One region of the Burkholderia singularis genome, then DNA from elsewhere that is predicted to be linked to it. Evidence: riboswitches for the same ligand, from Rfam matches in the RefSeq annotation. Region 1 holds a riboswitch; the other holds the start of a gene.
The links. Region 1 has a riboswitch for cobalamin ahead of cobG (precorrin-3B synthase). Riboswitches for the same ligand answer to the same signal wherever they lie in the genome.
Positions count from the first base shown of each region.

Region 2: it holds a riboswitch for cobalamin, as region 1 does, so the genes downstream of both, AQ611_RS13980 (TonB-dependent receptor plug domain-containing protein) here and cobG (precorrin-3B synthase) in region 1, are expected to answer to the same signal.

Region 1 covers NZ_CP013448.1:2,376,146-2,381,192, forward strand. The annotation lists partial or broken gene cbiE (precorrin-6y C5,15-methyltransferase (decarboxylating) subunit CbiE) at 343-1,542, opposite strand; cobalamin riboswitch at 1,632-1,837, shown strand; gene cobG (precorrin-3B synthase) at 1,941-3,383, shown strand; gene AQ611_RS10575 (precorrin-8X methylmutase) at 3,376-4,002, shown strand; gene AQ611_RS10580 (precorrin-2 C(20)-methyltransferase) at 3,999-4,733, shown strand; gene cobJ (precorrin-3B C(17)-methyltransferase) at 4,730-5,047, shown strand, end outside.
Region 2 covers NZ_CP013448.1:3,165,033-3,170,079, reverse strand. The annotation lists gene lgt (prolipoprotein diacylglyceryl transferase) at 1-450, shown strand, start outside; gene AQ611_RS14005 (SIMPL domain-containing protein) at 909-1,643, opposite strand; gene AQ611_RS14000 (EVE domain-containing protein) at 1,839-2,300, opposite strand; RNA gene ssrS (6S RNA) at 2,376-2,557, opposite strand; gene AQ611_RS13990 (cell division protein ZapA) at 2,653-2,967, opposite strand; gene AQ611_RS13985 (coiled-coil domain-containing protein) at 2,964-3,329, opposite strand; cobalamin riboswitch at 3,537-3,803, shown strand; gene AQ611_RS13980 (TonB-dependent receptor plug domain-containing protein) at 3,873-5,047, shown strand, end outside.

The DNA.
Region 1 (5,047 bases):
GCCTGGTTCGGGCGAGCCAGCGGCGTCCGCGGGGGGAGATCCGGGCGCGATGCGCGGCGGCATGCGGCCCGGCGTATCCGATCCGAGGGCCGGCACGCCCATCGCACGCATACCCGCCGGCGACGTTACCGCTTCCATTGTCGATCCGTCCGAAAGCGCATCGCCGCGCCCATCGCGCGCGCACGAGTCGGCCGGCGGCCGCCCGTTCAGGCCATGCGCAGGGGAATCGTTCGAATCGTCTAAATCGGTCGACAGATCCTGATTCGCGTGGCGCCCGCCAGCCGCCGCCGCGCGTGCCTCGCTGACCGCTTCGAGCGCCTGGAAGCCGCCCGATTCTTCACAGGGTTTGCGCCCGTCGTACAGCGTCACCGGCAACGCCTGCCGCCATGCATCGAAGCCGCCGAGCGGCTGCGCATGGGCGATCGATACGCGCGTCAGCGCGCCGCCGTGCCGCTCGCGCCACGCGACGAGCGCCGCTTCGCCTTGCAGCGTGACCGCGTGCGCGATCAACCGTCCTCCCGGCTTCAGGCCGCTCCAGCATGCATCGAGCACGCCCGCGCGGCTCACGCCGCCGCCGACGAATACGGCGTCGGGTGCCGGCAGTCCCGCGAGCGCATCGGGCGCGCGGCCGGCGACGAGCACGAGAGCCGGCACGCCGAGCGCATCGCGATTGTGCTCGATCAGCCGTTGCCGGTCCGGATGCGCTTCGATCGCGATCGCGCGGCAGCTTGGGTGCGCGCGCATCCACTCGATGCCGATCGACCCGCAGCCCGCGCCGACATCCCACAGCAGTTCGCCCGGCGCGGGCGCGAGCCGCGCGAGCGCGAGCGCGCGCAACTCGCGCTTGGTGAGCTGGCCGTCATGAAGATAAGCGTCGTCCGGCAAGCCGGGCGTGAGTGCGAGACGCGGCGCGCCGGCATGCGCGCGGCATTCGATCGCGACGAGATTGAGCGCGGCTGCGCGCGCGCCGCCCCATGCGTCGGCGCGCGCATCGACGCGCCGCTCGAGCGGCCCGCCCAGATGCTCGAGCACGCTCATCGCACTCGGCCCGAAGCCGCGCGCGACGAGCGCGCCGGCGATCGCCGCGGGCGTCGCGCCGTCCGCGCTCAGCACCAATAGGCGGCGGCCCGGATAAAGGTAGCGATGCAGCGTCGCGAGCGGACGCCCGACGAGCGATATGGCGTCGACGTCCTGCAACGCCCAGCCGACGCGCGCGGCCGCGAGCGATAGCGACGACGGCGCGGGCAGCACCTGCCATTCGTGCGGCGCGAGCTTGCCCGCAAGCGTCGCGCCGACGCCGAACAGCATCGGATCGCCACTCGCGAGCACGCACACGCGGGCGGGACGGCGCGCAACGAGCGGCGCAACATCGAACGGCCTCGGCCACGGCTCACGCTCGGTGGCAAGCCACGCGGGCAGCATCGCGAGGTGACGCTCGGCGCCGATCGTCACCGCCGCATCGGCAAGCGCGCGCCGCGCCCGCTCGCCAAGCCCCGCATATCCGTCGTCGCCGATTCCCACCACCGTCAGCCACGCGGTCATCCGTCGTACTCCATCTTGTTCCAGTCGATCGTCCAGATTCCGCCCGCGCGCACGGCACAATGCATTCGGGCGTCGTGAAAAAAGGCATAATACCGTGTCCGTCCGCCGGTGCCCCACGGGGCCGAACAGGGAACGCAGAGCGCACCGCGCCGCTGCGGCTGCCCCCGCAACTGTGAGCAGCGAGTCCGCATCCGATTGACGCCACTGGCAGCGCCGCGCATCGCGGTCACCGGGAAGGCCGCACTGTGGATGACGACCTGCCAGCCAGGAGACCTGCCGGTGACGTTTCGTTCGTGCCAGCCGACATCGGGCGGGGTGTACCGATGCGTCAGCCTGCGTTGCGCGCGCCATATGCATGCTGTGTCCGGCCTGTCGCGCGACGCTTATCCGGAGCGCCGTTGAATCCTACCGCCACGGTTTTATCGGCCGATGCCGACGCCATTGCACACGTGCCAAACGCGACGCGCGGCGCCAGCGCCTGCCCGGGGCTCGTGCGGATCGTCGCCGCGCGCGACGGCGGCCTGTGCCGCATCCGGCTCGCGGGCGGCTCGCTCACGGCCGCACAGGCGCGCACGATCGCGGCGGTCGCGCATGCGTTCGGCTCGGGCGTGATCGAGGCGACCAATCGCGCGAACCTGCAATTGCGCGGCGTAAAGCCCGGTTGCGACGCCGACGTCAGCCGCGCGCTGATCGACGCCGGGCTCGGCCCGCTGACCGAAGACCTGCCGCACGCATCGCGCGCGGCCTGCGTCGGCGCGCGCGACGGCGTGCGCAATGTGATGCTGAGTCCGACCGCCGGCCGCGATCCGCACGCGCTCGTCGACAGCGCCGCGCTCGCCGCGCCGCTGCTCGCGATGCTGCAAACCGAGCCGTGCTGCGCGGCACTGTCGCCGAAATTCTCGCTGCTGCTCGACGGCGGCGAGCGGCTGGCGGCGCTCGATCATCCGCACGACATCTGGCTGTGCGCACTGCACGACGCACACGGGCACACGCGGCTCGCCCTCGGCCTTGCCGGCTGCCCGCCCGTCGTCGGCGAGCGCATCGGGCCGCAACAGCACGCGCTTGCGAGCATCGCGCCGGAGCAAGCGGTCGAATGCGTGCACGCGCTCATCACGAGTTTCATCGAGCTTGCGCCCGCCGGTGCAACGCGAATGCGAGACTGGCGCGCGCTCCAACCCGTCGATCGGCTTCTTTCGCATGCCGAAGCACGGCTGCCGTTTGCGCTGCGCCGCGATCCCGGCCTCGCCGGCTGGCGCCGCGTGCGCGCCGAGCCGGCCCGGCGCTTCGGCATCGAGCCCGAGCGCGATCCGGCGCGCTGCTTCGTCGGCGGGCAACCGCCGCTCGGCCGGCTCGACGCCGCGCGCCTCGCCGCGCTCGCCGCGCTGGCCGATTCGCACGGCGACGGCACGCTGCGCATCACGCCATGGCAAGGCGTGATGCTGGCGGGCGTCGCGCGCGATGCCGCTCATGACGCGCTTGCCCGGCTCGCCGCCCTCGGCTTCGTTTGCGATGCGGGCGTGCCGCTCGCGCATGTCGTCGCATGCGCGGGCGCGAGCGGCTGCGCACGCGCGCACGCCGATACGAAAGCCGACGCGCTCGCGCTCGCCGCCCGGCTCACGGCTGCCGCCGAGCTTCACGTCAGCGGCTGCGCCCGTTCGTGCGCAATGCCGCGCGCGGCCGCGCATACGCTCGTCGCGACCGCCGCCGGCCATTACGACCTTTATCGGCGCGACGGTGCGGCGGGCTTCGGCGCCGCCGTCGCGCGCCACCTGACGATCGACGAGGCCGCCGCCGTGCTCGCGCGCCGCGCGCGGCCCATTGAGGACGACATTGATGCTTGACTACCTTCGCGACGGCGATGCGATCTACCGCGAATCGTTCGCGACGATCCGCGCCGAAGCCGATCTCTCGGGCGTGCCGCCCGAACTCGAAAAACTCGCGGTGCGCGTGATCCATGCATGCGGCATGGTCGACATCGTGCGCGATCTGCGATTTTCCGCCGATGCGGGCGCAGCCGGCCGCGCCGCGCTCGCGGCGGGCACGCCGATCCTGTGCGACGCGCGGATGGTCGCCGAGGGCATCACGCGCGCGCGGCTGCCGGCGGCCAACCCGGTGATCTGCACGCTCGGCGAACCCGGCGTGGCGCAACTCGCGCGCCAGCTCGGCACCACCCGCTCGGCGGCCGCGCTCGAACTGTGGCGGCCGTACCTGGCGGGCAGCGTCGTCGCCATCGGCAACGCGCCGACCGCCCTCTTCCATCTGCTGGACATGCTCGATGCGGGCGCGCCACGGCCCGCGCTGATTCTCGGTTTTCCGGTCGGTTTCGTCGGCGCGGCGGAATCGAAGGCGCTTCTGGCGGCCGACAGCCGCGGCACGCCGTTCGTCGCCGTGGCCGGCCGTCGCGGCGGCAGCGCGATGGTCGCGGCAGCGGTCAACGCACTCGCTTCGGAGGCCGAATGACTCGCGCCACCGGCCGCCTGTTCGGCCTCGGCGTCGGCCCCGGCGACCCCGAATTGCTGACGCTCAAGGCGCTGCGCGTGCTGAAGGCGGCGAGCGTCGTCGCGCACTTCGTCGCCAAGGGGAAAAAAGGCAATGCGTTCGGCATCGTCGAAACGCATCTGAGCGATGCGCAAATCCAACTGCCGCTGGTCTACCCGGTGACGACCGAGGCGCTGCCGCCGCCGCTTTGCTACGAAACCGTGATCGCCGAGTTCTACGACACGGCCGCCGCCAGCGTCGCCGCCCATCTCGACGCGGGACGCGATGTCGCCGTGATCTGCGAGGGCGATCCGTTTTTCTACGGCTCGTACATGTACCTGCACGACCGGCTTGCGTCGCGCTACGACGCCGAAGTGGTGCCGGGCGTATGCTCGATGCTCGGCGGCGCGGCGGTGCTCGGCGTGCCGCTCGTCTACCGGAATCAGAGTCTGTCCGTGCTATCCGGCGTGCTGCCGGAGCACGAATTGCGCGAGCGGCTCGCTCACGCCGACGCGGCCGTCGTCATGAAGCTCGGCCGCAATTTCGACAAGGTGCGCCGCGTGCTCGACGAACTCGATCTCGCGCAGCGCGCGCTGTATGTCGAACGCGCGACGATGGACACGCAGCGCATCGTGCCGCTCGCGCAAGTCGATCCGATGGCGTCGCCGTACTTTTCGTTGCTCGTGATACCGGGGGAAAAATGGCAAGGATGACGGCCGCGCCCGCGATCGTGATACTCGGGCCGGGCGCGCTGCCGGCCGCGCAGCGCATCCGCGCGCGCTACGACGGCGCGCAGATCCATGCGCTCGCGGGCCGCGCGCAAGGCGATCTCGCCTTCGCCGAGCTTGGCGCGCATTTGCGCGAACTGTATGCGCGCGGCGTGCCGATCGTCGCGCTGTTCGCCGCCGGCATCGTGATCCGCTGCATCGCGCCGTGCCTGACCGATAAAGGCGCCGAGCCGCCCGTGCTCGCGGTGGCCGAGGACGGCAGCGCCGTCGTGCCGCTGCTCGGCGGGCTCACCGGAGCG
Region 2 (5,047 bases), 790 kb from region 1:
ATCAACGGCGAGCTGTGGGGGCGCGTGACCAGCCCCGACGCGCCATGGGCGATGCTGTTTCCGGGCGCGGCGCGCGACGATGCCGCGTGGCTTGCCGCGCATCAGGATATCGCCGCGAAGTGGGATCTCAACGAGGTGTTCCTCGCGCACCAGATGCTGCCGCGCCATCCGTCGCAGCTTTATGAAATCGCGCTCGAAGGCATTGCGCTTTTTATCGTGCTGTGGTTTTTCTCGCGCAAGCCTCGGCCGATGGGCGCGGTGTCGGCGCTGTTCCTGATCGGCTACGGGCTCGCGCGTTTCACGGTCGAGTTCGCGCGCGAGCCGGACGACTTTCTTGGGCTGTTGACGTTTGGGCTGTCGATGGGGCAGTGGCTGTCGCTGCCGATGATCGTCGCCGGCGTGCTGATGATGGTTTGGGCATACCGGCGCGGCGGGGGGAAAGCGGCTTGAGCGGTTCGCGCATCGCGTTGCGTGGAGGCCGGACATCGATCGAATGAGAACGGCGTCGTGGGCAGGTCGGCTGGATGGATGCCGCGACCCGTGTGGCCGGCGCGGACGATGCGTGCCGGAGATTGGCATCGCGCGCAGCGCGACGCATGGCGCGATTGGGAGGCCTGCACGGTGGGTGCGCGCGGCACAGGGCTTGGCGTCGCGGGCAGGTCGGCGCGGCGCATTTCGCCATTCGGTGCGTGCCGCAACGGCGATGCGTGTGATGCAACAAACGGGCGCCACTCCCATTCGAGGCCGTTTGCGTATCCCGCATGCATGGGCCGAAGCAAAGCGAGTGCCATGCAACTCGGCGCGGCGCACATCAAAAACGCCGGCTCTCGCGGCCGGCGTTCTGTCTGGCGATTATCGTTATCGGCGGCGGGCGGCGCTGCAACACGCCGCTGCCGGCGATGACTTCGTCACTTCATCTGCACCGAGCCGTTCACGTTGACGGTCACGGTCGCCTTGCCGCCTTCGACCGCGATCGGCGCGGCGTCTGCTGCGGCGGGCGCGGCGGCCATCGCCATCATCCTCGGCTGGAACGGCTGCACGTTGCGGCCGCTGCCGACGTTCACGTCACGGATCGAATAGCTGCTATAGCCGAACGCCTTCGTCGCTTCCTCGGCGCGTGCGCGGAATGCCTTGATCGCTTCGGTCGTGAGTTTCTGCTCGGTCGCGCGCTGCGCGTCCGGCGACAGCGAGAACGACACGTTGCCGATCTGCATGATCGAACTTAGTTGGCCCGCGAGCTTCGACGCAGCGGAAAAATCGCGCGATTCGAGCACGACCTCGGTACGCCCGCGCCATGCCGAGATCTTGCCATCGCGATCGAAGCTCGGTGAGACCGAGAACTGGCCCGTATGCGCCGTCACGCCCGCGACGCTGCGCGCCTGCGCGAGCGCCGAATCCGCGCGCTTGTTGAGTTCGCTGGTCAGGTTGCCGGGATCTTTCGCTTGCTGTTCATAGAACAGCGTGATGTCGATGACGTCCTGCGGAACGTCGGCGCTTGCTTGCGCGGACAGCGACAGCACGCCCGACGGCGGCGGCATTACGCCGATGCTTTGCGCGCGTGCGGCGGACGGCGCAAGCGCGATGGCGATGGGCAATGCCGCTGCGAGGGCGACGGCGGCAGTCAGAGCGGATTTTTTCGTCATTATTGACTCCTTGAGCGAGAACACGCATGCATCGTTGGCATGCGGGGCGCGGATGTAAGCCGCGCTGAATGATCGAGCAACGGATACAAGCATAGTGGGCGTCGCATCCGTTGCGCGTCCGTTAGGCAGATGAAAGCGTCGCGAGGTTCCGGCTGCCGCGTGTGTATCTGACATTGTTTGACGGCAGATGCCGCATTACTTCATCAGCCGCTTCGTGATGAAGCGCCATTCGTCTGGCGTGACGGGCGTGATCGACAGCCGGTTGCCCTTCGCGAGCACGCGCATGCCGGCGAGCGCGTCATGTTCGCGCAATGTGCCAAGCGCAATGAGCGGCGTCTTCTTCACGAAGCGCACGTCGACGAGCACCCAGCGCGGCGCATCGGGCGCCGCCTTCGGATCGTGGTACGGACTTTGCGGGTCGAACTGCGTGGGATCGGGGTAAGGCGTCGAGCACACCTCGGCGAGCCCCGCGATGCCGGGCTCCGGGCAGCTCGAATGGTAGAACAGCACGCCGTCGCCGATCTGCATCGCGTCGCGCATGAAGTTGCGCGCCTGATAGTTGCGCACGCCGGTCCACGGCAACGTTTGTCCGGGTGCGGCGGCGAGATCGTCGATGCTCGCCTCGTCCGGTTCGGATTTCATCAGCCAATAGCGCATGGATCGGATCGAATCGACGCAATGAAAAGGCTGCGGATAAGGAAACGGCACCGGGACGAACCCGATGCCGTGGAATAGGCCCCCGCCTTGGCCGCTAGGCCGGCATCCTGAACCTGAGGTTCAGAATTGGTCGCAGTTAGCAGCACTTCGGGTACATCAGACAGAGTGACGCGCGCGCCCGTGCTACAAATTTCCGCAACCGTGCACATGGCATTGGTTCAAGGAATATATGACCTTGGCGAACCAGGCAGGGAAGCTGACTAAACGGTTCGAATCACTTTTGGGTTCGGCTGCTTGAGCGGGATAGACCAAGCATGGCTCGAACCGGGTGAAACGAATGGACTGCTTTAACTTACTGCAACTCGTGCTGTGTGAGCACTGCACCGAGCTGTTCATTCATTTGGCGCATTGTACGCCGGATTTCTTCCGCGGGGAACGCTTCGCCGTGTCGCACGCTTTGTTGCAGCCGCAGCAGCTCCGATGCGAGCGACAGCGCGGCCATCACCGCGATGCGGTCGGTGCCGCGCACCGAGCTGTTCGCGCGGATGTTGGACATTTCGGTATCGACGCGCGCGACCGCTTCGAGCAGCGCCGCTTCCGTTTCCGGCGAGCAGGCGAGCCGATACGTCTGGCCGAGAATCGAGACTTCGATCTGCTTCGTGCTCATGCATGTTCTCCGTGGCTCGCCGTGCCGTCGTCGCCTTCACGCGGGCTTTCGTCGTTCGCCTGCGCAGCAAGCAGATCAAGCTGGTTTTCCGTATCCGGCACGCTTTTCGTGCGCGGCAATTTTTCGAGGATCGCGTTGAGCTTGACTTGCGCGTCGTCGATTTTCGCCGACAGCGAATCGCGCTCCGCCGCGAGCGCATTGCGCTCGTCGCGCAACTGCGCGAGATCGGTGCGCAGTGTGTTCATTTCCGTTCGCAATTGTGCGACTTGCTCCTCGAGCGCGAGCCGTTCCGTTTGATAGCGCTGATTGAGCGCGATCAAACGGCCAATGTTTTGAGATAGGGTTTCGAGTTCGTTGAGCATCTGCTGCGTCCTCTAAAGACCCAGCATTTTAGCGCGGAATACCCGTTATTCCGATATCTGTAACGTTTCCAGACGTAACACCTGCGCTTCTTGCCGCGAACTATCGCAGGCGCATCGACGCCGGCGCATGCTTTCGCGTGCCGCCTCATGTGCGATGCGCGCGCGTCGCGCGCCGCCGTGTTTCTTGACGCACGGCCGGCCGCGCTCCTAAACTGGCGCCGCCTCGGTGCTCGCGCGTTTCACGCGCGGTTAAACGGGAAGCAGGGCGCGAAGTCCGCCAGGATCGAGCCAACCTGCGCTGCCCCCGCAACGGTAAGCGAAGCGCATCGCATTCGATGCAAGCCGTCCTCTTCGCGCACCGGCGGCTGGTCGTGACCGACCGGCCGCCGGTGCGCAGCAAGCCACTGCGCATCGCGCGGGAAGGCGAGGCGGCGATTTCGCAGCCCGGATACCGGCCGAGGCGGGGAGGCGGCTTGCGGCCGTCTTCGTGACGCGGCGCCCGCGGGGAAGCAGGCGCCGTAGCGCCACTGGATTTTTGTCTCGATGTCAACCTCATTCGTCCGCGCGGCGCTCGTCGCCTTGTCCGGATTGCCTTGCGCGTCGTTCGCGCAAACCGGCGCGGCGCCGTCGGCGCCTGCCGCCGGCGACGCCGGCACGCAACTCGAGCCGATCGTCGTCACCGCGCAGCGCGGTCCGCAGAAGCTTGCCGATACCATTCCTCAAACCACCCGCTTCGATGCGCAGGACATCGCCGACAGCGGCGCGACCGATCTGCCCGGCCTGCTCGCGCTCGCGCCGGGCGCGCAGATCGTGCGCAACGGCGGCCCGGGGGCGAGCGCGAGCCTCTTTCTGCGCGGTGCGCAGCCGACGCAGTCGCTCGTGCTGATCGACGGCGTGCGAGTCGATTCGGCGAGCCTCGGCCAGGCGCAGATCGGCCGGATTCCGCTCGATCAGATCGAGCGTGTCGAGGTCGTGAACGGCAACGTATCGTCGCTGTATGGGTCGGGCGCGATCGGCGGCGTCGTGCAGGTGTTCACGAAGCGCGGCGGCGATCATCCGCCGCGCTTCGATTTCTCCGCGGGCTACGGCAGCTATCACACGCAGACGCAGAACGCGGGCGTGTCGGGGCGGCTCGATCAGGACGGCAGCACGACGTTCAGCGTGTCGCTTGCGCGCGCGAAGACCGATGGTTTCTCGGCGATCGATCCCGCGAGCAAGCCGCAGGCGAATCCGAACGCGAACGGCAACTTGAGCGAGAGCGTGTCGGCGTCGCTCAAGCATCGGTTCGGCGGCGGCTGGGATGCGGGCGTCACGTACTTCGACACCGCCGGCCGCAACAGCTACGACAACGCATACGGCAAGCCCACCGATCTGAACGACCTGTACAGCCGGGTTCAGCAGATCTCGGCATTCGCGAACGGCAAAATCACCGGCTGGTGGACGACGCACGTCAACGTGTCGAGCGGCAAGGATCGCAACCAGTCGGCGTTGAACGGCGCGTACACCGATCACTTCAACACCGACAACCGTCAGTACACCTGGCAGAACGATTTCACGCTCGCGCGCGGCCACACGTTGCAGGCCGGCTACGAACGGCTCGATCAGTCGTTCGATTCGAACAGCTACGCGGCGCCCACGCGCCACGTGAATTCCGGCTGGCTCGGCTATACCGGCCGCCTGGGCGCGAGCCAGTTCCAGGCGAATCTGCGGCGCGACCA